3 regions of the Kitasatospora sp. NPDC048194 genome follow, and region 1 is predicted to be linked to each of the others. Evidence: riboswitches for the same ligand, from Rfam matches in the RefSeq annotation. Region 1 holds a riboswitch; each other region holds the start of a gene.
What was found. A riboswitch is a leader RNA that binds a small molecule or an ion and turns the genes downstream of it on or off. The one in region 1 is predicted to bind thiamine pyrophosphate.
Positions count from the first base shown of each region.

Region 2: another riboswitch for thiamine pyrophosphate. It lies ahead of thiC (phosphomethylpyrimidine synthase ThiC); the one in region 1 lies ahead of ACGF07_RS10490 (purine-cytosine permease family protein).
Region 3: another riboswitch for thiamine pyrophosphate. It lies ahead of thiO (glycine oxidase ThiO); the one in region 1 lies ahead of ACGF07_RS10490 (purine-cytosine permease family protein).

Region 1 covers NZ_JBIDAK010000006.1:91,209-103,451, reverse strand. Annotated here, with positions in the region: gene ACGF07_RS10535 (long-chain fatty acid--CoA ligase) at 1-800, opposite strand, end outside; gene ACGF07_RS10530 (hypothetical protein) at 991-2,247, opposite strand; gene ACGF07_RS10525 (DUF1906 domain-containing protein) at 2,294-3,172, opposite strand; gene ACGF07_RS10520 (DMT family transporter) at 3,325-4,389, shown strand; gene ACGF07_RS10515 (pyridoxal 5'-phosphate synthase) at 4,575-5,351, opposite strand; gene ACGF07_RS10510 (hypothetical protein) at 5,709-6,062, opposite strand; gene ACGF07_RS10505 (FAD-binding oxidoreductase) at 6,494-7,858, opposite strand; tRNA gene ACGF07_RS10500 (tRNA-Ser) at 8,025-8,112, opposite strand; gene ACGF07_RS10495 (S1C family serine protease) at 8,174-9,895, opposite strand; TPP riboswitch at 10,265-10,412, shown strand; gene ACGF07_RS10490 (purine-cytosine permease family protein) at 10,405-11,850, shown strand; gene ACGF07_RS10485 (glycerophosphodiester phosphodiesterase family protein) at 11,950-12,243, shown strand, end outside.
Region 2 covers NZ_JBIDAK010000003.1:271,708-275,410, reverse strand. Annotated here, with positions in the region: gene ACGF07_RS06265 (cupin domain-containing protein) at 102-419, shown strand; gene tenA (thiaminase II) at 551-1,219, shown strand; gene ACGF07_RS06255 (DUF5326 family protein) at 1,412-1,612, shown strand; TPP riboswitch at 1,759-1,894, shown strand; gene thiC (phosphomethylpyrimidine synthase ThiC) at 1,889-3,703, shown strand.
Region 3 covers NZ_JBIDAK010000005.1:107,394-119,636, reverse strand. Annotated here, with positions in the region: gene ACGF07_RS09135 (phytoene desaturase family protein) at 1-382, shown strand, start outside; gene ACGF07_RS09130 (hypothetical protein) at 399-1,241, opposite strand; gene metF (methylenetetrahydrofolate reductase [NAD(P)H]) at 1,428-2,342, opposite strand; gene ACGF07_RS09120 (polyprenyl synthetase family protein) at 2,517-3,623, shown strand; gene thiE (thiamine phosphate synthase) at 3,708-4,361, opposite strand; gene ACGF07_RS09110 (Rv2175c family DNA-binding protein) at 4,361-4,726, opposite strand; gene ACGF07_RS09105 (NAD(P)/FAD-dependent oxidoreductase) at 4,769-5,974, opposite strand; TPP riboswitch at 6,092-6,204, shown strand; gene thiO (glycine oxidase ThiO) at 6,199-7,383, shown strand; gene thiS (sulfur carrier protein ThiS) at 7,380-7,589, shown strand; gene ACGF07_RS09090 (thiazole synthase) at 7,594-8,391, shown strand; gene pknB (Stk1 family PASTA domain-containing Ser/Thr kinase) at 8,480-10,258, shown strand; gene ACGF07_RS09080 (sulfite oxidase-like oxidoreductase) at 10,355-10,984, opposite strand; gene bfr (bacterioferritin) at 11,260-11,739, shown strand; gene ACGF07_RS09070 (bacterioferritin-associated ferredoxin) at 11,740-12,051, opposite strand; gene ACGF07_RS09065 (class II 3-deoxy-7-phosphoheptulonate synthase) at 12,218-12,243, opposite strand, start outside.

The DNA of each region.
Region 1 (12,243 bases):
ATCATCTCGGCCATCGGCTTGGGCTGGAGGAAACGATCCGGCATGAGCAGGTTGGCACCGGACATGAAGGCGGCGTGCGGGATGCCCCAGGCGTTCACGTGGAACATCGGGACCACCGGCAGCGCGGTGTCGCGCGGGGTGAAGGCGAAGTTGTCGCCGGTGTTGACCTGCATGCAGTGCAGGTAGATCGAGCGGTGGCTGTAGAGCACGCCCTTCGGGTCCCCGGTGGTGCCGGAGGTGTAGCAGAGCACGGCCGCCTGGCGCTCGTCGATGTCCTGCTGCCAGGGGTAGTCGACCGGCCGGTCCGCGATCAGCTCCTCGTAGTCGTGCACGCCGCCCGCGAAGCCCGCCAGCAGCGAGCGGTCGCCGGGGCCGGCCACCACGACGTGCTTGAGCGTGGGCGCCAGCTCCGGGAGCACGGCGGCGAGCAGCGGGAGGACGCTGCCGTTGACGATGATCACGCGGTCCGCGGCGTGGTTGACGATGAAGGACAGCTGGGCGCCGGGCAGCCGCAGGTTGAGCGTGTGCAGCACCGCCCCCATCGCGGGGACGGCGAGGTACGCCTCCAGGTGCTCCGCGTTGTTCCACATCAGGGTCGCGACCCGGTCGTCGCCCGTCACCCCGAGCTCGTCGCGCAGCGCGTGCGCGAGCTGCGCGGCGCGGGCGCCCACCTCGGCGTAGCTGCGGACGACCGGGCCGGCGCCGTCCCAGGTGGTGACGGTGGAGCGGGCGTGGATCGTGGACCCGTGCTCGAGGATCCGGGCGACGGTGAGCGGTACGTCCTGCATCGTGCTGAACACGGGTCCTCCTCGACCTGGCGGCACTGGCGGCTCCTGCGGCGCCCCTACCCGGGGGTAATGCGCGCGGACGTGCCCGATTGTGCCGCCCCGCCCGTCCGCTGTCAGCATCCCGAAGCCGTTGAACGGATCACTGATTCGCCCGGTTTCTCCCGCTCGCCGGCGGGCGCGGCTCAGCGGCGGTCGGGGCGGCTCAGCGGTGGTCGGCGCGGCAGAGCCGGAGCGAGTTGACCGGGTCGGGGGCGTAGGCGGGGTCGAGGACCCAGCCCTCCTCGGCCGCGATGCGCAGCGCGCGGTGGGCGCCGGCGCCGCAGTAGGTGGCGCGGTGGAGCGTGATCCGGCGCAGGAAGGTGCCGTCGGGGGCGAGGAGGGGCCCGTAGCCGTCGGCGGGGCGGGCCAGTTCGCGGGTGGCGTCGCGCTTGAGGATGCGGCGGATGTGCCGGTCCCAGGCGGCAGGGCTGTTGGTGAACTCGGCCTTGAAGGCGCGCGGGCCGACCGTCCAGCGGGCGCCCCAGCGCTCCCAGCGGTCGGGCTCGGGGTGGTTCACCCAGAAGGTGAGCAGGCCGTACACCGGGACGTAGACGATCTGGAGCAGGAAGACGACCGGCAGCAGCAGCGCGAAGCGGGTGGGCTGCGGGCCCCAGGGCGTGCCCGGTGCGGCGGGCGGATCCTGCGGGGAGGGGGCCGCGAGGGCGGCCGGGGCCGGGAAGCGGCGGACGAGCCGGACCTGCTCGGCGTCGGTGCCGTTCGGCACGCCCTGCCAGCCGAACCGCTCGGCGATCCGGACCACGCCGTCCGCGCCGAGGCCCCGGTAGAGGCGCACGGCGAGTCCGACCGACACCTCGCGGCCGAGATCGGGCTGCACCGTCCCGCCGCCGGCGGCGTGGGTCGCCTCCGCGGCGGCGATGCGGCGCTCGAGCAGCGGGGTGACGTAGCGCTCCCAGTCCTCGGGGCGGCCGGTGAGCTCGGCGCGGAGGCGGCGCGGCGGGATGAAGCTGCGGTTGACCCGGACCCAGCCGTCGGAGTCGGGGCCGCCGCCGCTGTAGTCGGCGAGGATCAGCACGACGAAGACGGCCACCAGGCCGAGGATCCAGAGCGGGGCGTAGATCCACTGCAGGAGGAACTGGAGCAGCACGGCGGCGCGGTTGCGGCGCGGCGCCGGGCCGGGGAAGCCGCCCGGCTGCGGCGCGGCCTCGAACCGGGCGGCGGGGTCGGGCCGTCGGGCGGCGTCCGGCTGCTGCGGGGGGACCGGCCGGGGGTACGGGACCGGCTGGGGGTCAGCGGCCGGCTGGGCGTAGGGGTTCGACGCGGCGGCCGGGCGACCGTACGGCTGCTGCGGTGGAACGGGCTGGGCGTACGGGTTCGGTGCGTGCGCGCCCTGCCCGTACGGGTTCTGCTGCGGGGCCGCGCCGTACCCGGGCGCTCCGCCGCTCTCCTGGCCGTTCGTCATTACGCCCCCTCGTGCTGGTCGAGGGGGACACCCTATCGACGGGGGCTCAACCGGCGGCCGGACCGTCGACCTGGTTGCGGTCGACGGTGAGGGCGGCTCCGGCGTAGCTCTCCTGGACGTTGCCGCGGTACTGGTGGACGCGCTGGTGGGCGCCCCAGAGGTCGGGGACGAGCGGGCCGGAGCCCACCGTGTCGGCGCGGTCGTCCCAGTGGGCGTACCAGACGGCGTCGGGGAGCGGGGAGCTGCCGGCCCGGGCGGCGGCGACCAGGTCGGCGATGCCGGAGTCGAGGCTGGAGTAGTAGCCGGAGCGGTAGCCGGCCCGGTGCAGGGCCTCGGTCCAGCCGAGGGCGAAGTCGACCACGGCCTGGCCGCAGGCGGGGTCCCGCATCGGGTAGGACTCGATGTCCAGGTACACCGGGCTGCCCTTGCCGAGGCCGAGCGATCGCATCGCACCCACCGCCTCGGCGGCTTCGTCCCGGCCCTGCCGGACGGCGTTCGCCCGGTCGATCCGCTTGGGCCTGCGGGCGGGGTCGGCGCACGGCGCCTGGAGCCCGACGTGCACCGGCAGGAACCGCCAGCCCATGGCGCGCGCCTGGCGGATCCAGTCGGCGGTGAGCCGGGGCTGGGCGCAGCCGCGCTGGGAACCGCTGACGTAGACGCCGAGCGCCCGGTACGGGGAGCCCGCGCGCCAGGCCCGCAAGGTGTCGAGCGCGGGAGCGCTGCAGGCGTCGAAGGCCGTGCCGCTCCAGTCGTCGCGGCCCGGGGGCGGACCGGACCGGTCGGGGAGGGTGACGGCACGGATCCGCGGGGCAGCGGCCCGGGCGGAGGCTCGGGCGGAGGCCTCGGCGTTCACGCCCGTCCCGTCGGTGGCCAGCAGGAACACGAGGGAGGCGGCGAGGAGGGCCGCCGGGCGGATGTAGCGCATCCGGCCTTGATACTGACGGACCATCGGACGAATGCGCCAACCACGCCGCGGGCCCCGCCGGCGTCCACCCTTTCGGGCGCACCCGTCCGCATCCGTCCCGATTCTGGTAACGAGCTTGCCCGTTTGTCAGTCCTTACGGCAAACTCGTCAGCATGCCCGTCTCCCGTACCAGCGAAACTGCTGCCCCGACCTCGGCCGCCGCCGTCGCCGAGGCCCTTGCCATGCCGCCCGCCCCCAAGGGCGAGCCGGCCGGCGAGCGGGGCAGCTGGCGACGAGGCGGGGAGCCCGGCTCCGCAGCACCCCCCGGAACGGGGGCCGGCCGGTCCACCGGCCGGTTCGGCAAGGTCCTGCGGCGCCCGGAGAGAATCCCGGCGCCGCTTCTCTGTCTGACCGCGATGTTCCTGGTGCAGACCGGCATCGCGCTGTCCAAGCCGCTCTTCGGCCCGCTCGGGGTCAGCGGCACGACGTTCCTGCGGCTGGCCTTCGCGGCGGTCATCCTGCTCGCCGTCACCCGGCCCAGGCTGCGCGACAAGCGCCCGCGCGACCTCGCCGCGGCCGCGCTGCTCGGCGTGGCCTCGGCCGGAATGACCTTCCTGTTCGCCGGGGCGATCGACCGGCTGCCGATGGGCACCGCCGCGACCATCGAGTTCCTCGGCCCGCTCGCCGTCGCCCTGGTCTTCGCCCGGCGCGCCGGCCACCTGCTCTGGGCACTGCTCGCGGCGGCCGGGGTGGCGCTGCTGACCCTGCTCGGCGAGGGCTCCGGCGGCGGCTCGCTCGACCCGGTCGGCCTGCTGTACGCCTTCGGGGCGGCGGCCTGCTACGCGGCCTACATCCTGTTCACCGACAAGGTCGGCGCCACCTTCCAGGGCTTCCAGGGCCTGGCGGTGTCGATGACGGTCGGCGCGCTGACGCTGGCGCCGTTCGGGCTCGGCCAGGCCTGGAACGGGCTGACCGCGCCCGGCGCCTCGCCTCTGGCACTGCTCGCCGCGGCGGCCGGGGTGTCGCTGCTGCTGCCGGTGATCCCGTACGCGCTGGAGATGACGGCCCTGCGCCGGATGCCCCAGCGGGTGTTCAGCGTGCTGGTCAGCCTGGAGCCGGCGGTCAGCGCGCTGGTCGGGCTGGTGGTGCTCGGCCAGCTGCTGGGTGCCGCGCAGTTGGCCGGAATCGGTTGCGTGGTCGCGGCCAGCGTGGGGGCCACGCTGACCGGGCGGCGGTAGGGCCCCGCGCGGGGGCCGCGTCCCGGGCGCTACGGGCGCGCGGCCCCCGGCCGGGAGCGCCGCACGGGGGAGCGGCACGGCCGGGAACGCTACGGGCGGGGGAGCGCCGCACCGGGAACGCCACGGCCGGGGTGCGCTGCCGCTGGGGCGCGCGGCGGCCGGGACGCCCCGGCCGCCAGGGGGCGCTACGGCCAGAGCAGCGTGCGCGACCACTCCGGGCTGCGGACCGGGCCGGTGCGGGTGTAGCGCAGCCGGACGTGCCGGCGCTGCGGGTCGCCCTGCCAGAACTCCACCTCGTGCGCCCACAGGGTGTAGACCGCGTGCCCGGCCGCGACGGCGTCCGGGGTGGCCTCCAGCCGGCGGCGGGCCACCGCCACCGCCTCGTCGTACTCGGTGAGCGCGCCCAGCGGCTCGCTCTGCCGTCCGACCAGCGCGCCGACCCGGGCGGCGGGGGAGCGGGTGGCGAACTCCGCGGCGGCGACCAGGTCGGCCGCCCGCTCGACGGTGCCGCGGACCCGCACCTGGCGGCCCAGCTGCGGCCAGTAGACGGACAGCGCGGCGGCCGGGTGGTCGGCGAGCTGACGGCCCTTGGGGCTGTCGGCGGCGGCGGAGAAGTTCCAGCCGGTACCGGCCGCGTCGACGTCGCGCAGCACCAGCACCCGGGCGTCCGGCACGCCGTCCGCGTCGACGGTCGAGAGGGTGAAGGCCTGCGGGTCCAGCACCCCGGCGTCCAGGGCGGTGGCGAGCCACTCCACGAACAGCGGGCCGGGCTCGGCGGGGGCGGCCTCGTGGTCGAAGGAGGGCAGCGGGCGGGCCATCGGCGGGCGGCCGAGCAGCAGCTCGGGGACGGACCTCGGCTCGGGCCGGTGCTCGTCCGGCGGCGCGGGGCATGCCTCGGCTTCGGGCTCGGGTGCCGACCCGGCCCCGTCCGCACCGGTCAGGTCCTCGTCCTCCGCCGCCATCGCGCGCCCTTCCTTCCGGTTGCCGCGGTCGTCGCGCCGGCCGGGCCGGTCCGTTCCGGGCCCGGGCACGTGGTGCGCTGTCGGAGCGCAACCGTACCGCCGTGGGCCGACGGCTCCCGGCGCGGGCCCTCGGTGACGGCGCCGGGCACCGGACGCGCTCGTGGGCGGTGCCGATGGCGGCACCGCCCACGAGTCCGGTTTCGCGGCGACCCTTTCCGCTTGCCGGTCCATGCGCCCTGTCCGATCCGCACCCGGGCGGAAACCACCCGGGGACTGCTCCGGGCCCTTCCACGGGTGGTCGGTCCACCCGCGGTCGTCCACCTCCGGCGCCCCCGCCGTCGGTGGTGCCCGGGGCGGTCAGTGGGGGACCGGCGCGAAGATGACGTTGATGTTCTTGTTGCCCTGACCGGCCAGGACGTTGCCCGCGTTGTCCTTCGCCGCGAGGGTGTTGGCCTGGTTCGAAGCACCGGCGCCGGTCGCCGTCTGCTGGGTGGAGACGTAGTTGCCGTCGACCCCGCCGAACACGTTGCCCGTGCCGCTGTTGGACACCACGCCGGCGTTGGAGCCGCCCGCAGCACCCGCGCCGTCGTCGGCGGCCGCGGCGCCGGCACCCGCCAGCAGCAGGCCGGCCGCCAATGGGGCGGCGAGCAGAAGGCCGCACACCCGACGGGTGTGTTTGCAAGCCATGTGCACCTCCAAGAAACTGTTCATCGTGCAATCGGAGCACGAGCTGCGGGAGTTCGCCGGCCAGACGAACGCCCGGTGGCTGCGACGCCGGAAGCCAGACTTCCGCAACAAATCGACAAAGCACTAGCCGACGCCGCGTTTTTCGCCCTTTCGCGTGATATCCACTCGGGCCGCGAATACCGGCCTCGGATCCGGACGGGCCGCCGACACACCGCTCCCGACCTGCGATGTCGCCTGAACGACGGCCGATCGGCGACCTGCGCGAAGCGGCGCCCCCCACGTCACCGGAGTCGCCGGTCGCACCACCCCGGCGCAGTCCGGACGTGAACGCGCCCCCGAAAAGTTCGACCACCCTTCCATGTCGACTTTTCAGCCATTCACAGACGATCCGAAAGTCATATGGAAAAGACGGGAAAAATGGCCCATCCAGTGACATTCTCCAGGGGTTTTGAAAATCAGACCATCTTACCCGGATTGAGGATTCCCAGCGGGTCGAAGACCGCCTTCACCTGCCGCTGGAGGTCCAGGGCGACCGGCCCCAGCTCACGCGCCAGCCACTCCCGCTTGAGCAGCCCGACGCCGTGCTCACCGGTGATCGTGCCGCCCAGCTCCAGCCCGAGCGCCATGATCTCGTCGAAGGAGCGCTGGGCCCGGACCGCCTGCTCCGCGTCCGCGGCGTCGAAGATCACGATCGGATGGGTGTTCCCGTCCCCGGCGTGGCTGACCACCCCGATGGTCAGGTCGTGCCGTCCGGCGATCTCGGCGACGCCGTTCAGCATCTCGGCCAACCGGGAACGCGGCACCGCCACGTCGTCGATCATCGTGGTGCCCAGCCGGTCCATCGCGGGCAGCGCCAGCCGCCGGGCCGCCAGCAGCAGGTCCGACTCCGCCTGGTCCTGGGCCGGCACCACCTCGGTCGCCCCGGCCTCCCGGCACAGTGCGGCCGCCCTCGCCAGCTCCGCCTCCCGGTCCGGCCCGTCGAAGGCCACCAGCAGCAGCGCCCGGGTCGACTCCGGCAGACCCATCCGCCCCATTTCGTTGACGGCCCGCACCGAGACCGCGTCCATCAGCTCCATCAGCGACGGGGTCAGTCCGCGCGCCATCACCTCGCACACCGCCGCCCCGGCCGCGTCCGCGCTCGGGAACTCCGCCGCCAACGCCAACTGCGGAGCCGGCGCGGGCCGCAGCGCCAGCACCGCCCGCACCACGACCCCGAGGGTGCCCTCCGAGCCGACCAGCAGCCGGGTGAGGTCGTACCCGGCCACGCCCTTGGCCGTCCGGCGCCCGGTGGAGAGCAGCCGCCCGTCCGCCAGCACCACGTCCAGCCCGAGCACGTACTCGGCGGTGACCCCGTACTTCACGCAGCAGAGGCCGCCCGCGCCGGTGCCGATGTTGCCGCCAATCGTGCAGGACTCCCAGCTGGACGGGTCCGGCGGGTAGTACAGCCCGAACTCCCCCACCGCACGCGACAGTTCGGCGTTCACCACACCGGGCTCCACCACCGCGATCCGGTTCACCGGGTCGATCTCCAGGATCCGGTTCAGCTTCACCAGGGACAGCACGACGCAGCCGTCCACCGCGTTCGCCGCCCCCGACAGCCCGGTCCGCGCCCCCTGGGGCACCACCGGCACCCGCAGCTCGGTCGCCGTGCGCAGCACGTGCTGCACCTGCTCCACCGTCTCCGGGAACACCACCACCGCGGGCGTGCCCGCGGCGCAGAAACCGGCCATGTCGTGGCTGTAGGCGGCGGTCACACCGGGGTCCACCACGACGGCCTCCGCCGGGAGGCCCTGCGCCAGCCGGTCCGTCAGGTCACCCATCGCCGCCTCCGCTCCGCGCCCACCCGCCCCCGCCCTCCGCACTCTGCCCCGAGGGCAGGGGGTGGGCAAGTGGGCCTCGGCCCGCCCGGAAGCCGGCCCCGGAAACACCGAGGGCGGGTGCCGAGTGGTCTCGGCACCCGCCCTGTGCAGGTGGTTCTCCTACCGGCGGAGAGCGTGGGATTCGAACCCACGGTGACGGGTCACGCCACGACAGTTTTCAAGACTGTTCCCTTAGGCCGCTCGGGCAGCTCTCCAGGCGGAGGTCAGCCTAACGGGTCCGGCGGGGTTCGGTGCACACGATTCCGCGCGCCCCGGTCACTGGTCCCCGTCCCGCTGGCCGAGGGTGACCTTGGTGGTGAACGTCTGGCCGTTGCGGGTGTACTCGACGTCGACGGTCTCGCCCGGCTTGTGCGTCCAGATCCGGCTGACCAGGGCGGGACCGTTCTCGATCGGCGCGCCGCCGAGCTTGGTGATCACGTCGCCCGGCTTGAGGCCGGCCTTGTCGGCCGCGCCGCCGGGGGTGACGGCCGGCTGGCCCTGGATGTCGCGGGTCTGGATCTGCGCGCCGTCGCCCTTGTAGTCGTCGTTGCGCAGCACGTCGAGCTTGGCGTAGACCGGCTTGCCGGTCTTGATCAGGGTGTCCGCGACCCACTTCGCCTGGTTGATCGGGATGGCGAAGCCCAGGCCGATGCTGCCGGCCCGGCCGTTGGCGGAGGCGTTGGACTGGATCGCCGAGTTGATGCCGATCACCGCGCCGCTGGAGTCGAGCAGCGGGCCGCCGGAGTTGCCGGGGTTGATCGAGGCGTCGGTCTGCAGGGCGTTCATGTAGGAGGCCTGCGAGCCGGTCTCGTCACCCGAGGCGACGGGGCGGTCCTTGGCGCTGATGATGCCGCTGGTGACGGTGGACTCCAGGCCGTACGGCGCACCGATCGCGATCGTGGCGTCGCCGACGTTGACCTTGTCGGAGTCGGCCAGCGCCAGCGGGGCCAGCTTGTCCTTCGGCGGGTTGTCGATCTTGACCACGGCGACGTCGTAGCCCTCGGCGTGGCCCAGCACCGAGGCGCTGTACGACGAGCCGTCGGCGAACTTGACGGTCAGTTTGCCGCCGCCGAGGGTCGGGGCGACGACGTGGTTGTTGGTGAGGATGTGGCCCTCGGTGTCGAAGACGAAGCCGGTGCCGGTGCCCGACTCGGTGCTGCCCTGCGCCTTGATGGTGACGACGCTGGGCAGCGCCTTCTGCGCGATGGCGGCGATCGACCCGGGGGCGGGCTCGTTCTTCTGGGTGTTGCTGGCCTGGACCGTGGTGCTGCGGTGGTCGTTCGCCGAGCTGCTGCTGTCGTTGCGGTCGGCGGCGACCACGCCGATCGCGCCGCCGGCCACACCGGCGACCAGTGCCACCGCCGCGAGCAGGGCCACCAGGCCGCCGCGCTTCCTGCGCGGGCCGCCGGGGCCACCGGAGTGGTCGGCCGGGTAGCCGAGCGGGCCGCCGGGGCCGCCCGGGTAGCCCGCACCGCCGGAGGTGGCGTCGTGGCCGGCGCCCCAGCCGCCGAGCGGCTGGCCGGCGCCGAACGGGTGGTGGCCGTGCTGGGCCGGCGCACCGCCGGGCCCGGCACCGTACGGCTCGTGCGCGCCGGCGGCGGGCACGCCGTGGGAGGGGGTCGCGTACGGGTTGGAAGCCGGCGGCAGGGCCGGAGCGACCGGGGCCGCGGGCGACGCCGCCGGGGCCGCGGCCGGCGGCGCGGGCGGCAGGACGGGCGGCGGGGCGTCGACGTAGCCGGTGGCCGGGTCGACGGCGGGCGCCGCCGGGGCCTCGGGCGCGGGGACCTTGGTGAAGGCCATGGTGGGCTTGTGACCGCCCTCGGCCGAGGTGCCCTCGGGGGCGGCGCCCTCGGCTGCGGTCGGCGCGGGCCCGGCCTCCGGCGCCGGGACCCGGCTGAACGCCATGGTCGCCCGGTGCCCGCCCTCGGCGGCGTCGGCCGGAGCCGGATCGGCGGCCGCCGGCCTCGCCTCGGGCTCGGGGACCCGACCGAACGCCATGGTCGGCTTGTGACCTCCCTGAGCGGTGCCTTCGGGAGCGGCCCCTGCCGCCTCCTGGGGACCCGCGGGCTGCTCCCCCTGCGGCCCGGTGGGCCCAACCTCGCGCTCGGTGCTCACGGACGACCTCCATAGCTGACAGAACCAAGGACCATAGTTTTTCGCACCATCGATTCGATTGCCGTAAGGACCCCTCTGAAGAACTCATAAGAATCCTTAGCCGGTGCCGACGACAGCGCCGGAGCCGGCTTCCACGGCGGCGCCGGCGGCGGCGGTCGAGGGACTCCCCTCCCCCCGTCCGGGCGTTCCGCGATGCGGACGGCCCACCCGTGGCCTTGGCGTTCGTACCCTCGCCGGTTAGCCTGTCGCTCACAACTGACACGCGGGAGCTTGGACCGACCAGGCTGAGAGTGCGCATGTCGACGGTACGCCAAGCAGTAGCGGGCGGACCGTCGAGGGGGCGCTGACCGCCGGAACCTGTCCGGGTAATGCCGGCGTAGGGAGTATCGGCCATGCCGCCTGCTTCGCCATCCTCTTCTTCGAACGCCTCCGCGTCCAAGGATTTCCTTGATCGTCCCGGGGGCCCGGACGCGCGCCGGGACACGGACCCGGCCAACGCCGCCACCGCCACCGCCACCGAACGGGTCGAGGCGCCGCTGGTGCTGGACACCGAGCCGCCGCGCACCCTGCGCTTCCGGGACCACTTCGCGCTCTGGATGAACCTGGGCGTCAGCCTGATCGGCTTCTCCACCGCCGCCACCGTGCTCGGCGAGAAGGGCAGCGAGCTGTCGCTGGCCGCCGCGGTGACCGCGATCGTGACCGGTACGGCCGTCGGCACCGCGATGCTCGGCGTGGCCGCGCTGATCGGCGCCCGCACCGGTGCCCCCGCGATGGCCAACCTGCGCGGACTGTTCGGCACCCGGCTGTCCTACCTGCCGACCGTGCTGAACATCGTCCAGTGCATCGGCTGGGGCGTGTTCGAGCTGCTGACCATCACGGCGGGCGCGCAGACCGTCGCCCACACGAGCGGCTACCGCTGGCTGTTCGTGCTGCTCGCGGGCGCGCTGACCACCGCGCTGACGATCTGGCCGCTGGGCGCGATCGCGGTGCTGCGCCGCTTCGTGGCCGGTGCGGTCGCCGTCGCGATGGTGTACTTCACCGTCCAGCTGGGCCGCCAGGGCGTGCCCGACCCGGGCGCGGGCAACTGGCACGGCTTCCTGGGCGCCACCGACGCGATGATCGCGGTGTCGATCTCCTTCGTACCGATGGCCGCCGACTACACCCGGCACTCCCGCACCGCGCGCTCGGCCTTCTGGGGCAGCTTCTCCGGCTACACCGTCGCCCAGGTCTGGTGCTACGTGCTCGGCCTGATGGCGCTGCTGCAGTCCGACGGCGACCCGAGCCGGATGTTCGACTCCTTCCTCGGCGTCTGGGCCGGCTGGCTGTTCCTGCTGGTGCTGGTGGTGCGGGAGACCGACCAGTCCTTCGCCAACGTGTACTCGACCGCGATGTCGCTGCAGAACCTGCTGCCGCGGGTGGACCGCCGGGTGCTGAGCGGCGGGATCGGCGTGCTGACCACCGTCCTCGCGCTGCGGATCGACAGGTTCACCGACACCTACAACAACTTCCTCGGGCTGATCGGCTCGGTGTTCGTCCCGCTGCTCGCGGTGCTGGCGGTGGACTACTTCCTCGGCGCCGGCCGGCACGGCTGGGACCTCTCCGACACGGCGCCGTCGCGCTGGCTGATGCTGCTGCCGTGGGCCCTGGGCTTCGCGGTCTACCAGTTCATCGCGCCGACCGCGGTCGCCGCCTGGTGGACGGACTTCTGGACCTCGGCACAGCAGGCGCTGCACTTCACCCCGCAGGAGTGGACCTCCGCCTCGCTGTTCGCCTTCCTGGTACCGGCCCTGGCGACCTGGGCGCTCACCCCGCTGACCCGGCGCGCCGCGCGGAGCTGAGGCGCGGGGGGCGGAGCTGAGGCGCGGGAGGCGGAGTCGGCCCCGGGGATTGGGACCGCCTTCGCCTCCGCTTCACCTGCGCCGCCTATCGTTGGGGCCGTGACCAGCCCAGACCTGTCCTCGACGCAGGCGCGCACCGCGCCCTCCGTCCAGGTGATCGCCCACCGCGGTTCCTCCCACGCCCTGCCCGAGCACACCCTCGCGGCCTACCGGCGCGCGCTCGACGAGGGCGCGGACGCCGTCGAGTGCGACGTCCGGGTGACGGCCGACGGCGAGCTGGTCTGCGTGCACGACCGCCGCATCGGCCGGGTGTCGAACGGCCAGGGCACCGTCTCCGCGATGACGCTGGCCCAGCTGGAGGCGTACGACTTCGGCGCCTGGAAGACCGGCCGC
Region 2 (3,703 bases), on a different contig from region 1:
CAAGAGTGGCAGGGCCCGGCTCCCGGGGGAAGCTCCCGCCGGGAGCCGTGGTGTTGAATGCACCTGGTCCACGCGGTGGGCGGACGAGGGAGGACGCGGCGGTGAAGCTGTTCCGGCTGGACGAACTGGACGCCGAGCGGGCGGCCAACGACGGTGCGTACCTGCGGTTCCTGCGCGAACCGCGGATGTCCGCCGGGCTGTACGCGCTCTCCCCCGGCGACACCGACCCGCAGACCGCGCACGACAAGGACGAGATCTACCAGGTGATCAGCGGCCGCGCGGAGTTGACCGTCGGCTCCGAGACCGCGACCGTGGCGCGCGGCACCGTGGTGTACGTCCCGGCCGGCACCCCGCACCGCTTCCACCACATCACCGAGGAGCTGCGGGTGCTGGTGGTGTTCTCCCCGCCGGAGGACTGAGCGCCGGTCGCCCAGGTTGCCGGGCGTCCCGGTGGCCGGTCGTCCCGGTTGCCCGGGCCGGGCCTCCCCGGTTGCCCCGGTGTCCCCGGTCGCCGGTCCGCCCCGGGGACCGTTCGCTTAGGGTCGTCGCCATGAGCCGAAGCCTGACCGAGGAACTCTGGGCGTCGATCGAGCCGATCTACGCGGAGATCCTCGCCCACCCCTTCATCGGCGGCCTCACCGACGGCACCCTGCCGCGCGAGGCCTTCCGCCACTTCGTCGTCCAGGACTCCCACTACCTGCGCGACTACGCCCGCGCGCTCGCCGTCTGCGCCGCCAAGGCGCCCGGCGAGGAGGACGTCCGGGCCTTCGCCGACGACGCGGTCGGCGCGCTGGCCGCCGAGCAGGGCATGCACGCGGAGTTCCTCACCGCCTTCGGCGGCACCGCCGAGGAGGCCGCCGCCGAGCCGGTGCTGCCCACCACCCGCGCCTACACCAGCTACCTGCTGGCCACCGTCTACGGCGGGTCCTTCGCCGAGGCGCTCGGCGCGGTGCTGCCCTGCTACTGGATCTACGCCCGGGTCGGCGAGGCGCTGCTCGCCCAGGGCTCCCCCGACCCGCTGTACACGAAGTGGATCGCCACCTACGGCGACGAGGCCTTCCAGTCCGTGGTGCGCCGGGTGCTGGCGCTCGCCGACCGGATCGGCGAGGAGCTGTCCGCGGCCGAACGCCGCAGGGTGGTCGAGCACTTCAGGACGACCTCGCGCTACGAGTGGATGTTCTGGGACGCCGCCTGGCGCGGGGAGCGCTGGCCGGTCTGACCGCCGTCCGGGGGTGCCCGACCCGGTCCTCTAGGGGGTCACCCCGGGGGCGGGGATCGGGGGGATCTAGGGGTTCTCTCCGGGCCGTCGGGCCTCGTTCCGCCGCTGGGACCCCCGTACGATCGAAGCATCGACAGCAAGCGGGATGCGGCACCGGACGGCAGCCGACCCGAGGGGAGAAGAGGAACCGACATGGCCGAGCTCTGGAAGTCGCTGCCCTCCTGGGTGCGCAACATCGTCATCCCGGTGCTGGTCCTGGTGCTGGCCTGGAACCTCATCGCCTTCGTCTTCGGCGTGGTCGGCGCCCTGCTGAGCATCGTGATCAAGCTGCTGGTCGTGGTGGGCATCGCGGCCGCCGTGGTGATCCTGGTGAAGAAGGCCGCGCGGAGCTGACCCCGGCACCGCCCCACGTCCGGAGGCCCGGTACCCCGTCCACGGGGGCCGGGCCCCGGCCTTTTCCGGCCGGACCGCCGCCCGGGCCGTCTGGACCTGCGGCGACCGGCTCGCTACGGTATTGGGCGTCATGTGCAGGCAACACCGCCTGCGGACGCGGGAGCTCGGAGCACCGGGCTGAGAGGACGCTGACCGGGACGTCGACGGACGGACCGACGGCTGCGTCGACCGCAGGAACCTGGACCGGATAATGCCGGCGTAGGGAGTAGAGGTCAGATGACCACGTTCGAAGCACAGCCGCAGCCTGCCCCGAGCACCCCCAGCAGCGAGCGCACCGGCTACCCGAGCCCGGCCTGGCGCAAGGCCTACCGGAGCGGCTCCCGCCCGGACCTCCGGGTGCCCTACCGCGAGGTGCGGCTCACCGACGGCCGGGCCGTCCCGCTGTACGACACCTCCGGCCCGTACACCGACCCGGCGTACGAGCCCGACGTGCGGCGCGGCCTGCCCGCGCTGCGCGACGCCTGGATCCGCCAGCGCGGCGACGTCGAGGAGTACGACGGCCGGGAGCCGCGCCCGGAGGACGACGGGATCAGGCACACCGCGCCGCGCGGCGGCGACCTGCGCAACCTGGACGCCGTCTTCCCCGGCCGCCCGCGCCGCCCGCTGCGTGGCCGCGGCGGCGCCGCCGTCACCCAACTCGCCTACGCCAAGCGGGGCGTGGTGACGCCGGAGATGGAGTTCGTGGCGCTGCGCGAGGGCCTGGAGCCCGAGTTCGTGCGCGAGCAGGTGGCCCGCGGCCGGGCCGTCATCCCGGTCAACGTGAACCACCCGGAGGTGGAGCCGGCGATCATCGGCACCGACTTCCTGGTGAAGATCAACGCCAACATCGGCAACTCGGCCGTCACCTCCTCGATCGAGGAGGAGGTGGAGAAGATGACCTGGGCCACCCGCTGGGGCGCCGACACCGTCATGGACCTCTCCACCGGCCGCAACATCCACACCACCCGCGAGTGGATCCTGCGCAACTCCCCCGTGCCGATCGGCACCGTGCCGCTCTACCAGGCCCTGGAGAAGGTGGACGGCAGGGCCGAGGAGCTGAGTTGGGAGGTCTACCGGGACACCGTCATCGAGCAGTGCGAGCAGGGCGTCGACTACATGACCGTCCACGCCGGCGTGCTGCTGCGGTACGTCCCGCTGACCGCGGGCCGCAAGACCGGGATCGTCTCGCGCGGCGGCTCCATCATGGCCGCGTGGTGCCTGGCGCACCACCAGGAGAACTTCCTGTACACCAACTTCGCGGAACTCTGCGACATCCTGGCGCGCTACGACGTCACCTTCTCGCTCGGTGACGGCCTGCGCCCCGGCTCGATCGCGGACGCCAACGACGAGGCGCAGTTCGCCGAGCTGCGGACCCTCGGCGAGCTGGGCCGGATCGCCCGTGAGCGGGACGTCCAGGTGATGATCGAGGGGCCGGGCCACGTCCCGATGCACAAGATCAAGGAGAACATGGATCTCCAGAAGGAGATCTGCGACGAGGCGCCGTTCTACACCCTCGGCCCCCTCACCACCGACGTCGCCCCCGGCTACGACCACATCACCTCGGGCATCGGTGCCGCGATGATCGCCTGGTGGGGCACCGCGATGCTCTGCTACGTCACCCCCAAGGAACACCTGGGCCTGCCCAACCGGGACGACGTCAAGACCGGCGTGATCACCTACAAGATCGCCGCCCACGCCGCCGACCTCGCCAAGGGCCACCCCGGCGCCCAGGCCTGGGACGACGCCCTGTCCGACGCCCGCTTCGAGTTCCGCTGGGAAGACCAGTTCAACCTGGCCCTCGACCCGGAGACCGCACGGGACTTCCACGACGAGACCCTCCCCGCCGAGCCCGCCAAGACGGCTCACTTCTGCTCGATGTGCGGCCCGAAGTTCTGCTCGATGAAGATCTCGCAGAAGATCCGCGACGAGCACGGCGACGGCTCGGCCGCCGTCTCCACCGAGTTCGGCGCGGAGGCCGTGGCCGGGATGCAGGCCATGTCCGAGGAGTTCAAGGCCCAGGGCCACCGGGTCTACCTCCCGCTGGCCGACTGA
Region 3 (12,243 bases), on a different contig from region 1:
GCCCGACGACGACCACGAGAGCGTGGTGCTGACCGCGACCGTCCCCGCCCAGGGTGACGCCGACTGGACCGCCCCCTGCGTCGCCGACCGCTACGCCGACCGGCTGCTCGCCCACGTGGACGCGGCCGGCCTCGGCCTGCGCGAGCGGCTGCTGTGGCGGGTGGTCCGCACCCCGGAGGACACCCGCCGGGAGACCGGCGCCCTCGGCGGCGCCGTCGCCCGCCCCGCCCTGGCCGGGTCGGCGGGCTCGTGGCTGAAGGCCGCCAACGAGTCGCCCGTCCCCGGGCTCTACCTGGTCGGCGGCAACGCCCACCCGGGCGGCGGGCTCTCCCGCGCCGGGATGTCCGCCTGCATCGCGGCCGGCCTGATCGGTCCGGCGTGACGCCGACGGCCGGGCGTCAGCCCTGCTGCCAGGTGTGCTGCTGCTGGTAGCCGTAGCCGCTCTGGTCGTACACCGGCTGCTGCGGAACGCCCTGGGTGTGCTGCTGCTCGGGCTGGGGCTGCCACTGCTGCTGGGCGTTCGGGTCCCAGGCCTGCTGCTGGTGCGGTTGCTGCTGGTAGCCCGCGTACGGGTCGTGGGCCTGCTGGTAGCCGCCGTACGGGTCCTGCTGCTGGGGGTAGCCGTAGGACTGCTGCTGGTCGTAGGCGAAGGCGGGCTGCTGCTGGGTCTGCCACTGCTGCTGGTCGTAGCCGGACTGGTAGGCCGCGGCGTACGGCTCCTGGGGCTGCTGCTGGGCCGACTGCTCGTAGTAGGCGGGGGCGTAGACGCCGTCCTGGGCCAGTTCCTGCATCTCGAAGGCGGCGGTCTGCTCGACCTCCGGGGCGTCCTCGGCGGCCGGCTCCGGGGCCGGCGGCTCCTCGACCGCGCTGACCTCGCCGACCCGCTCCTCGGGCACCGCGGCCGCCGCGACCGCCGCCGCGCCGCCGGTGAGGGCGCCGAGCAGCGGCACCTTGGCCAGCGGGCCGGGCAGGCCGCCGTCGGGCGTGCGCAGGGACCAGCCGGTGCGGTAGCCGCGCTTGACCGAGAGGGTGACGAAGGCCTGGCCGACGGCGAAGGACGCGGCTCCGGCACCGATCACCACGACCGAGCCGAGCGCCATCCCGGCGGCCACCCCGAGGAAGCCGACCAGGGCGACCACCCGCCAGTGCAGCGGGGCCCGGTTCTGCAGCAGGACCTCGGCGACGAGCCAGAGCGCCACCACCGCCAACGCGACGTACAGGAGCAGGAATCCGATGCCCATCCGCGCGCTACCTCCAGTCGCGTGCCCGCGCGCGCCGCGCGTGTGCGGCGACTGTACCGGTTCAACGGCCGGGGTACCGCATCGCGTTCCCGCCGTCGGCGGCACCGGTCGCAGCCGGACGGGGCACGTCACCGGGCCCGCCACCGCCGAACGGTGACGGGCCCGTGAACAGCGGCCGAAGAGACCCTACCGCCGGTGCAGCCCCAGGTTCTGGTAGATCTCCAGCGTCGCCGTCGAGTGGTTGAGCGTGATGAAGTGCAGGCCGGGCGCGCCCTCGGCGAGCAGGCGCTCGGCCATCGCGGTGGCGTGCTCCATGCCGATCGCCCGCAGCGCCGCCGGGTCGTCGACGGCCGCCCGCAGCCGGGCCTCCAGCTCCACCGGGAAGGCGGAGCCGCTGAGCTGCGGGAAGCGCTCCAGCTGCTTGGCGTTGGTCACCGGCATGATCTCCGGGATGATCGGCGTCTCGCAGCCCGCGGCCGTCACCCGGTCGCGGAACCGCAGGTAGTCGTCGACCTCGAAGAACATCTGGGTGATCGCGTAGTCGGCGCCGGAGCGGACCTTGGCGACGAAGTGCCGGATGTCGTCGTCCCAGTTGTCCGAGCGCGGGTGCATGTTCGGCGAGGCCGCGACGCCGACGCAGAAGTCGCCGATCCCCTTGATCAGCTCGACCAGCTCGTACGCGTAGGTGACGCCGTCCGGGTGGCGGACCCACTCGCCCATCGGGTCGCCGGGCGGGTCGCCGCGGACCGCGAGGATGTTCCGCACCCCCTGGTCGGCGTACTGGCCGATGATGTTGCGCAGTTCGGCGGTCGAGTGGTCCACCGCAGTCAGATGGGCGACCGGGGTGAGCGTGGTCTCGGTGGCGATCCGGCCGACCATGTTGACGGTGCGCTCGCGCGAGGAGCCGCCGGCGCCGTACGTCATGCAGACGAAGTTCGGGTCCAGCGGTTCGAGCCGACGGATGGCGTCCCACAGCTTGTGCTCGCCGGCCTCGCTGCGCGGCGGCATGAACTCGAAGGAGAAGGAGCGCTTTCCGGCCGCCAGGAGGTCGCGGACCGTCTGTGCGCGGTCCGACCTCGTGGAGGCGATGCCGAGTGCCATGCTGGCAGGTTATCCGGCTCTCGAAGGGGCCGGACAACCCGGTTCCACCATGTGGGACACGTGGTGGACCCCGTTCCGCTCCGCTCCCGGCGGCCCCCGCCGTCCCGCTCGCACGCCCGTTCCCGGCTCCCCCGCTACGCTTGCTGCACCCCAGCGAACCAGCGGAGCAGCATCGTGACCTCGTCCAGCAACCGGCCGGCCAACCCCATTGACGTGGAGGACGTCCGCGCCCGCGTCAACGACGCCCTCGCCGCGTTCATGGACGGCCAGGCCGCGCTGCTCGGCAAGATCTCGCCCCAGCTGGGCCCCGCCTGCGACGCGCTGCGCGACTTCCTGCTGGACGGCGGCAAGCGGCTGCGCCCCGCCTTCTGCTACTGGGGCTGGCGCAGTGCCGGCGGCCCCGCCGACGACGCGGGCATCGCCGCCGCGGCGGCCGCCCTGGAGCTGCTGCAGGCCAGCGCGCTGGTGCACGACGACCTGATGGACCGCAGCGACACCCGCCGCGGCCTGCCGTCGGTCCACCGCCGCTTCGAGGCCCTCCACCGGGACAGCGGCTGGCGCGGCGACCGCGAGCAGTACGGTGCCTCGGCCGCGGTGCTGCTCGGCGACCTGCTGCTGATCTGGTGCGACGAACTGTTCCTGCGCTCCGGACTGGACCCGGCCGCCGTGCTGGCCGCCAAGCCGGTGTTCGACCTGATGCGCACCGAGGTCATGGTCGGCCAGTACCTGGACGTGCTGGAGCCGGTGGCCGGCGACTCGGCCGACGGGGGCGCGCTGGACCGCGCGCAGACCGTCCTGCACTACAAGTCGGCGAAGTACACGATCGAGCGGCCGCTGCAGGTCGGCGCCCTGCTCGCCGGGGCCGGGACGGAGCTGGTCGAGGCCCTCGGGGCGTTCGGGCTGCCGCTGGGCGAGGCCTTCCAGCTGCGGGACGACCTGCTCGGGGTCTTCGGCGATCCCGCCGTCACCGGCAAGCCGGCCGGGGACGACCTGCGCGAGGGCAAGCGCACCCTGCTGGTCGCCCACGCGATGCGTGCCCTGCCGCCCGCCGACGCCCGGCACCTGGACGCCCGGCTCGGCGCGCCGGACCTCGCCGCCGAGGAGGTCACCGAGCTGCGCAACCTGGTCGCCCGCAGCGGCGCGCCCGAGCTCGTGGAGCGCCGGATCGAGGAGCTGATGCGGCAGTCGCTGGGCGCGCTGGAGGCGGCGCCGCTCGCCGACGAGCGGGCCCGGGCGGTGCTGCTGGCGCTGGCCGAGGCCGCCACCGTCCGCACGTACTGACCGTTCCCGGGCAGCACCGGACGACGGGACGGGCCCGCCGGTCGCCGAGGCGATGGCGGGCCCGTCCGTTCGACCGGCGGCCGGTCAGAGCGCCGCGCGCACCCGGCGGGACAGCTCGGCGGCGGCCGCCCGCGGGTCCTCCGCCGCGGTGACGGCCCGGACCACCACGATCCGGCGGGCCCCGGCGGCCAGCACCTCGTCCAGGTTGCCGAGGTCGATCCCGCCGATCGCGAACCACGGCCGGTCGGTCGGCTGCTTCGCCGCGTACGAGACCAGGCCGAGGCCCGGTGCGAAGCGGCCCGGCTTGGTCGGCGTCGGCCAGACCGGACCGGTGCAGAAGTAGTCCACGCCCGGCTCCGCGATCGCCGCGTCCACCTCGGACTCCGCGTGGCAGGAGCGCCCGATCAGCACGTCCTCGCCGAGGATCGCCCGGGCGGCCGGCACCGGCAGGTCGTCCTGGCCGAGGTGCAGCACGTCCGGCCGGGCCGCGTGGGCGACGTCGGCCCGGTCGTTGACGGCCAGCAGCTTGCCGTGGCGGCGGCAGGCGTCGGCGAAGACCTCCAGGGCCGCCAGTTCCTGCTTGGCCTCCAGCCCCTTGTCGCGGAGCTGGACGACGTCCACTCCGCCGGCCAGCGCGGCGTCCAGGAACTCGGCGAGGTCGCCCTGCTCGCGGCGGGCGTCCGTGCACAGGTACAGCCGGGCGTCGGCCAGGCGGTCGCGCAGCGTGTCCGCCGCCATCAGATGAGCATCGCCTGGGCGCGGCGCTTGACCTCGGTGCCGCGGTTCTCGCGCAGCGCCTGGATCGGGCTGCCGGGCAGCGACGGGTCCTCGGTGAAGAGCCACTCCAGGATCTCCTCGTCGCTGAACCCGCAGTCCCGCAGCACGGTCAGGGTTCCGGACAGGTGCTTGACCAGTCCCTTGTCCTCGATGAAGGCCGCCGGGACCTGCAGTGACTTGTTCGGGCCTCGCCGGACGGCGATCAGCCCGCCGTTGCGGACCAGGTCACGCACCTCGGTGACCCGCACTCCCCACAGCTCCGAGATGTCGGGCAGGTACATCCACTCGGGGATCAGGGCTTCAATCTTGCTTTCGATCTCACTCACGCCACCAGACTGCCACCTCGGCGGCCCGCCGCGCACCAGCCGCTACCCCGCGACGGCCGACTTCAGTGGCACCGAGGGGTCGGCGGCGAGGGCGCGGTCCACCGCCGTGCCGCGCTCGATCAGCTTCCGCCCCTGGGTGAGGTCGCGCGGCCGGTCCACGGCCAGCAGCGCGCTCGGCACCCCGTCGCGCAGCCAGAGCACCGACCAGGCGGCGTCCTGGGGGCTGCCGCGCCACAGCAGCTCGTCGCCCTCGGCGTGCCGGCCGGCGTACTGGACCATCCGCCCGAACTGCTCGGACCAGAAGTACGGCACCGGGTCGTAGGGAGCGTCCGCCCCGAGCACCGCGGCGGCCGCGGCCTCGCCGGACTGCAGCGCGTGGTCCCAGTGCTGGACGGCCAGCCGGCCACCGGAGCGGGCCGACGGGTAGCTCACGCAGTCCCCGGCGGCGAAGACCCCGGGCAGGCCGGTGCGCAGCCGCTCGTCCACCACCACCGAGCCCGCCGCGTCCAGTTCGACGCCCGAGCCCGCCAGCCACCCGGTCGCGGGCCGGGCGCCGACGCCGACCACCACCTCGTCGGCGGCCAGGTGCGAGCCGTCCGCCAGCAGCACCGCGCCCTCCTCGACGGCGGCCACCCCGACCCCGCAGCGCAGTTCGACCCCGGCCTCGGCGTACCAGGCGGCCATCGCCGTGCCGACGGCGGCCGGCAGGGCGCCCGGCACCGGCGCCGGGCCGGCCTCCACCACGGTCACCTCGCAGCCGGCCTGCCGCGCGGCGGTGGACACCTCGGCACCGATCCAGCCCGCGCCGACCAGCACCAGCCGCAGCCCGGGGCGCAGCAGCGCGCGCAGCGCCAGGGCGTCGTCCAGGGTGTGCAGCAGGTGCGCCCGCTCGGCGCCGGGCAGTGCGCGCGGGGTCGCGCCGGTGGCGATCACCAGCGCGTCGTACGGGAGGTCGCCGCCGTCGGTGCGCAGCACGCCGGCGGCCAGGCCGGTGGCGCGACGGCCGAGGAGCAGCTCGATGCCGAGCTGCCCGTAGTCGATGTCCAGGGTGGTGGCGTCGGCCTTGCCGAGCAGCACGTCCTTGGACAGCGGCGGCCGGTCGTACGGCGCGTGGGTCTCCTCGCCGACCAGCGTGATCCGCCCCCGCCAGCCGTCCTGCCGCAGCTTCAGGGCGCACTGCGCCCCGGCCAGCCCGGCCCCGACGACGACCACCCGATCCGTTCCGCTCAGCTCTGCCACGCCCGTCACTGTACTCAGCACCGCAACGGGCACTTGGCGCCCGCCCGCCCCTCGGCCGCCCGCCCCGCTCGGCCGTCCCGCGTCGCCCGAGGGCCTTCGGCCGGGCCGACCCCCGGCGTTAAGGTGGGTGCACCACACGGGAGCCCGGCGTACCGGGCTGAGAGGCGGGCTGGCACGGCCCGCGACCGTCCGAACCTGATCCGGGTCATACCGGCGAAGGGAGAAGAGCAGCCTTGTCACGCTCGCCCTCAGGCGTCCACGCCGACGTGCTGGTGATCGGCGGGGGCGTCATCGGCCTCGCCGTCGCGTGGCGCGCCGCACAGCGCGGGTCGCGGAACGTGGTCGTGGTCGACCCCTCCCCCGGTGGCGGGGCGGCCGGGGTCGCGGCCGGGATGCTGGCGCCGGTCACCGAGCTCCAGTACGGCGAGGAGCCGCTGCTGCGCCTCGGCATGGCCTCCAACGAGCGGTACCCGGCGTTCGCCGCCGAACTCGCCGAGGCGAGCGGCGGCGAGGACACCGGCTACCGCCGCTGCGGCACGATCGCCGTCGCACTGGACTCCGACGACCGCGAGGAACTGCGCGACCTGCACGCCTTCCACCAGCGGCTGGGTCTGGACTCCAGCTGGCTGACCGGCCGGGAGGCCCGCAGGCTGGAGCCGATGCTCGCGCCCGGGGTGCGCGGCGGCCTGCACGTCGCGGACGACCATCAGGTGGACCCCCGGCGGCTGCTCCGGGCGCTGCTGCGCGCCTGCGAGCGCGCGGCCGTCGGGATCCACCGGGCCGAGGCGGTCGAGCTGCTGGTCGAGGGCGGCCGCGCGGTCGGCGCCCGGCTCAGCACGCACGGGACGGTGACCGCCGACCGGGTCGTGCTCGCCGCCGGCCCGCACAGCCACCGCCTGCCCGGCCTGCCGGAGGGCGTGCTGCCGGCGATCCGCCCGGTGAAGGGGCAGGTGCTCCGGCTGCGCGTCCCCGAGGCGTACCGGCCGTTCCTGTCCCGCAACGTCCGCGCGGTGGTGCGCGGACAGCACCTGTACCTGGTGCCGCGCGAGGACGGCGAGCTGGTCATCGGCGCGACCACCGAGGAACAGGGCTACGACACCACCGTCACCGCCGGTGGCGTGTACGAACTCCTGCGCGACGCACACGAGTTGGTGCCGGGCATCACCGAACTCCCGCTCGTGGAGAGCTCCGCCGGGCTGCGCCCCGGCTCGCCGGACAACGCCCCGCTGCTCGGCCCGACCGCGCTGCCCGGGCTGGTCGCCGCCACCGGCCACTACCGCAACGGCGTGCTGCTCACCCCGGTGACCGCCGACCTGGTCGCCGAGTACCTGACGACCGGCGAAGTCCCCGATCTCGCAAGGCCGTTCACGCCCACCCGGTTCTCCCCCGACCACTCCACCGCGAAGGCCCCCGCATGACCGAGATCGCCCTGACCGTCAACGGCGAGCCCCGCCGGCTGCCCGCCGCCACCACCCTCGCCGAGCTGGTGGCCAGCGTCAGCAAGGCCAACGCCGGGGTCGCCGCCGCACTCAACGAGGCCGTGGTGCCGCGCAGTTCGTGGCCCGACACGCCGCTGAACAGCGGCGACCGGATCGAGATCCTCACCGCCGTCCAGGGAGGCTGACACCATGGCCGACGACCTTCTCACCATCGCCGGGACGGCCTTCTCCTCCCGGCTGATCATGGGCACCGGCGGCGCACCGAGCCTGGAGGTGCTGGAGCGCGCCCTGCTCGCCTCCGGCACCGAGCTGACCACGGTGGCCATGCGCCGGGTGGACGCCGGCACCCAGGGCTCCGTCCTGGACGTGCTCACCCGCAACGGCATCCGGGTGCTGCCCAACACGGCCGGCTGCTACACCGCCGGCGAGGCCGTGCTGACCGCCCGGCTGGCCCGCGAGGCGCTCGGCACCGACTGGGTGAAGCTGGAGGTGATCGCGGACGAGCGCACCCTGCTGCCCGATCCGATCGAGCTGCTGGACGCCGCCGAGACCCTCGTCGACGACGGCTTCACCGTGCTCCCGTACACCAACGACGATCCGGTGCTGGCCCGCAAGCTGGAGGACGTCGGCTGCGCGGCGATCATGCCGCTGGGCTCACCGATCGGCTCCGGACTGGGCATCCGCAACCCGCACAACTTCCAGCTGATCGTGGAGAGCGCGGGCGTCCCGGTGATCCTGGACGCGGGCGCCGGCACCGCCTCCGACGTCGCGCTGGCCATGGAGCTGGGCTGCGCGGCGGTGATGCTCGCCTCCGCGGTGACGCGCGCTCAGGACCCGGTGCTGATGGCCGAGGCGATGCGGCACGCCGCCGAGGCCGGCCGGCTCGCCCACCGGGCCGGCCGCATCCCGCGCCGCTTCCACGCCGAGGCCTCCTCCGCGATGGCCGGCCGGGCCGATCTGGACACCCGCGAGCGTCCGGCGTTCTGAGGCCGTCGCGCATGTCACAAGCCGGTCCCGGAGACGGCGTCCTCCGGGACCGGCGTCCGTCCGCCCCACTACACTCGCCCGGGTGGACATGGCACTGCACGACCCCCTGATCGGCACCCTCCTCGACAACAGGTACCGGGTCGAGCAGCGCATCGCCACCGGCGGGATGTCCACCGTCTACCGGGGGACGGACACCCGGCTGGACCGGGTGGTCGCGCTCAAGGTGATGCACCCCCAGCTGGCCGGCGACGACGGCTTCACCGCCCGCTTCATCCGCGAGGCCAAAGCCGTCGCCAAGCTCACCCACCCCAATGTGGTCAACGTCTTCGACCAGGGCGCGGACGGCGGGAACGTCTTCCTCGCCATGGAGTACGTCCCCGGCCGCACCCTGCGCGACCTGCTGCGCGACCGCGGCGCCCTGTCGGTGCGGGCCGCGCTGGACGTCCTGGAGCCGGTGCTCGCCGCGCTCGGCGCCGCCCACCGGGCCGGGCTGGTCCACCGGGACGTCAAGCCCGAGAACGTGCTGATCACCGAGAGCGGCCTGGTCAAGGTCGCCGACTTCGGCCTGGTCCGGGTGCTCGGCACCGCCGACGGCGCGCCCACCTCCACCAGCACCGCCACCGGCGGCACCGTGCTGGGCACCGTCTCCTACCTGGCGCCCGAGCAGATCCTCCCGGACGCCCCCACCGACCAGCGGGTGGACGTCTACGCGGCCGGCATCCTGCTGTACGAGATGCTCACCGGCCGCCGCCCGCACACCGGCGACAATCCCGTCCAGGTCATGTACAAGCACCTGCACGAGGACGTCCCGGCCCCCTCGCTGGTCGCCCCGGAGGTCGCCCCCGCGCTGGACGCCATAGTGACCGGCGCCTGCGCCCGGGCGGCGGACGCCCGGCCCTACGACGCGGTCGAGCTGCTCGCCGCGCTCCAGCGGGTCCGGCGCACCCTCACCCCGGACGAGCTGGACGCCGAGCCGCCCGCCTCCACCCGGCCCAGCCCGCGCTACCCGACCAGCGAGCCGACCTCGGTGATCCAGTCGCCGGTCCGGCCCGCGGACGCCCCCGCGCCGGAGCGCACCAGCGTGCTGGACGTGCCGGCCGACCTGATGGACCAGCTGCTCGTCGAGCCCCGCCCGTACGACGAGCCGACCCCGGTGCGCACCGCCCGGCCGGGCCGGCTGCGCCGCCTCCCGCGCAAGCCGCTGATCTGGGCCGCCGCCCTGACCGCCCTGGTGCTGGCGGTCGGCGGGGCCACGTACGGGATCTCCGGCGGCCTGTACGGCTCGGTACCGGGCGTGCTCGGCAAGGACCGGGGCGAGGCGCAGCGGATCCTGGACCACGAGGGCATGCACGGCAGGTTCGTGGAGGCGTTCAGCGAGTCCGTCCCGGCCGGGCTGGTGATCTCCACCGACCCCGGGGTGGGCGCGCGCACCCGCAAGAGCGACGCGGTGACCGTCACCGTCTCCAAGGGCCCCAAGCGCATCGCGGTGCCGGACGTCACCGGCAAGAGCGCCGACGACGCGGCCGCCGCGCTGGCCACCGCCGGGCTGACCCGGGGCACCGTGACCGAGACGTACGACGACGGCGTGCCGGCGGGCTCGGTGGTCAGCAGCTCGCCCGCCGCCGGCCGGCTGCTGCAGGAGAACGCCGCGGTCTCGCTGGTGGTCAGCAAGGGCATGGTGCCGGTCCCGGACGTCACCGGGATGAGCCGGGAGGACGCGCAGAAGGCGCTGCAGGCGGCGGGCTTCACGATGAAGGCCGCGACCGACTGGACCCTCGGCATCGGCAAGGTGAGCGGCCAGTCGCCGGCCGCCGGTGAACGGCGGCCGCAGAAGACCGTGGTGACGGTCAGCTTCTCGCTCTTCTAGCGGCAGGTCGTCTTCCAGAGGCAGGTCGGTGCGGCTCCGGAGGGCCCGTACGGCTTCGGCGCCCGTGCGCCCGGGGTTCCCGGACAGCGCCGGGCCTCAGCGGAGCGGCCCGTCGCCCGGCTCCTCCTGGTACGTGTAGCGCTGCTCGCGCCAGGGGTCGGCCAGGTTGTGGTAGCCGCGCTCCTCCCAGAACCCGCGGCGGTCGGCCCGCATGTACTCCACGGCGCGGACCCACTTGGGGCCCTTCCAGGCGTAGAGCCGCGGGACGACCAGCCGGACGGGGAAGCCGTGTTCGGCGGTCAGCGCCTCGCCGTTGCGGTGGGTGGCGAGCAGGGTGTGCTCGTCGGCGAAGTCGGCCAGCCGCAGGTTGGCGCTGTAGCCGTACTCGGCCCAGACCATCACGTGGGTGACGCCGGGCGCCGGGGGCACCAGGGCGAGCAGGGTGGCGGCGGGCACACCGGTCCACTCGTTGCCGAGCAGCGAGAACTTGGTGACGCAGTGCAGGTCGGCCACCACGGTGGCGCGGGGCAGGGCGTTGAAGGCCTCGAAGTCCCAGCTGTGCTTCTCGGCGGAGGCGGTGGCGCCGAACACCTGGAGATCCCAGGTCAGCGGCTTGAAGCGGGGCACCGGCCCGTAGTGCAGGGCGGGCCAGCCGCGCTGCGCGCGCTGCCCCGGGGGGAGCCTCGGGTCAGACGGCGGAAGCTGCTCGTGTTCGGACTGACCCATGGCTCCATGGTGACAGACGGCGGTCGATCAGCGGCGCGCGCCCCTTCACGCGCCGTTCACGCCCCGTCCGTACGGACCGGCGGTCGATCACACGTCCCCGCACCTTCCAGGGGCTCGACCACGGCTCCCACCCACTTCACCCCAAATCGGATATTCCGAAACATGTCCTAGTGAGTGTGCACTTACTGGAATTTTCGCCCGATACGGTGCCAGGATGCCCAGCGCAGGACTCACGCCAGGACTCACCGCAGGACGTAGCGCAGGGAGGCAGCACCATGCAGGGCGACCCGGAGGTCATCGAGTTCCTCAACGAGCAGCTCACGGCCGAGCTCACCGCGATCAACCAGTACTTCCTGCACGCCAAGATGCAGGAGAACTTCGGCTGGACGAAGCTCGCCAAGTACACCCGGCACGAGTCGTTCGACGAGATGAAGCACGCCGAGACGCTCACCGACCGGATCCTGTTCCTGGAGGGGCTGCCCAACTACCAGCGCCTCTTCCACGTCCGGATCGGCCAGACGGTCAAGGAGATGTTCGAGGCGGACCGCCAGATCGAGGTCGAGGCGATCGACCGGCTCAAGCGCGGGATCGTCGTCATGCGGGCCAAGAACGACGTCACCTCGGCGAACATCTTCGAGGACATCCTGGCCGACGAGGAGCACCACATCGACTACCTCGACACCCAGCTGGAGCTGCTGGAGAAGCTCGGCGAGCCGCTCTACCTCGCCCAGCTGATCGAGCAGCCGGAGTCCTAGCTAGGCCACCCGGAGCGCGATCACGGGCGCGACGGCGGGCGCGGCGGGAGCAGCGGCCGGGGCTGCCGGGGCGACCGGCGCGGAGTCGGCCTCGGCCTGCGGGTCGGCCAGGCCCAGCTTCGCGGCCAGCCGGGCGGTGGGGCAGGGCCGGGCGCCGTGCTCGCCGAGCAGCGCCTGGATGCGGCGGACGCAGGAGCCGCAGTCGGTGCCGGCCTTGCAGCCCTGGGCTATCCGGCGCGGGGTGTCGGCACCCGCGTCGATGGCCTTCTTCACCTGGTCCTCGGTGACCGCATGGCACATGCACACGTACATCGCGGTCTCTCCCGGGGTGAAGCGCTCGAAGCGGATCTTGACTAAGGCTTGCCTTAGCTCACTAAGCCTCACCTTACCCGGCGATCCGGGTGTGAAAAAGCCCCTCCGGGCTCGGGAATCCCGAATCCGGAGGGGCCTTCGTCACATCCGGTCACCCGGCCCCGGCCTACTGGCCGCGGTACATCTCCGCCA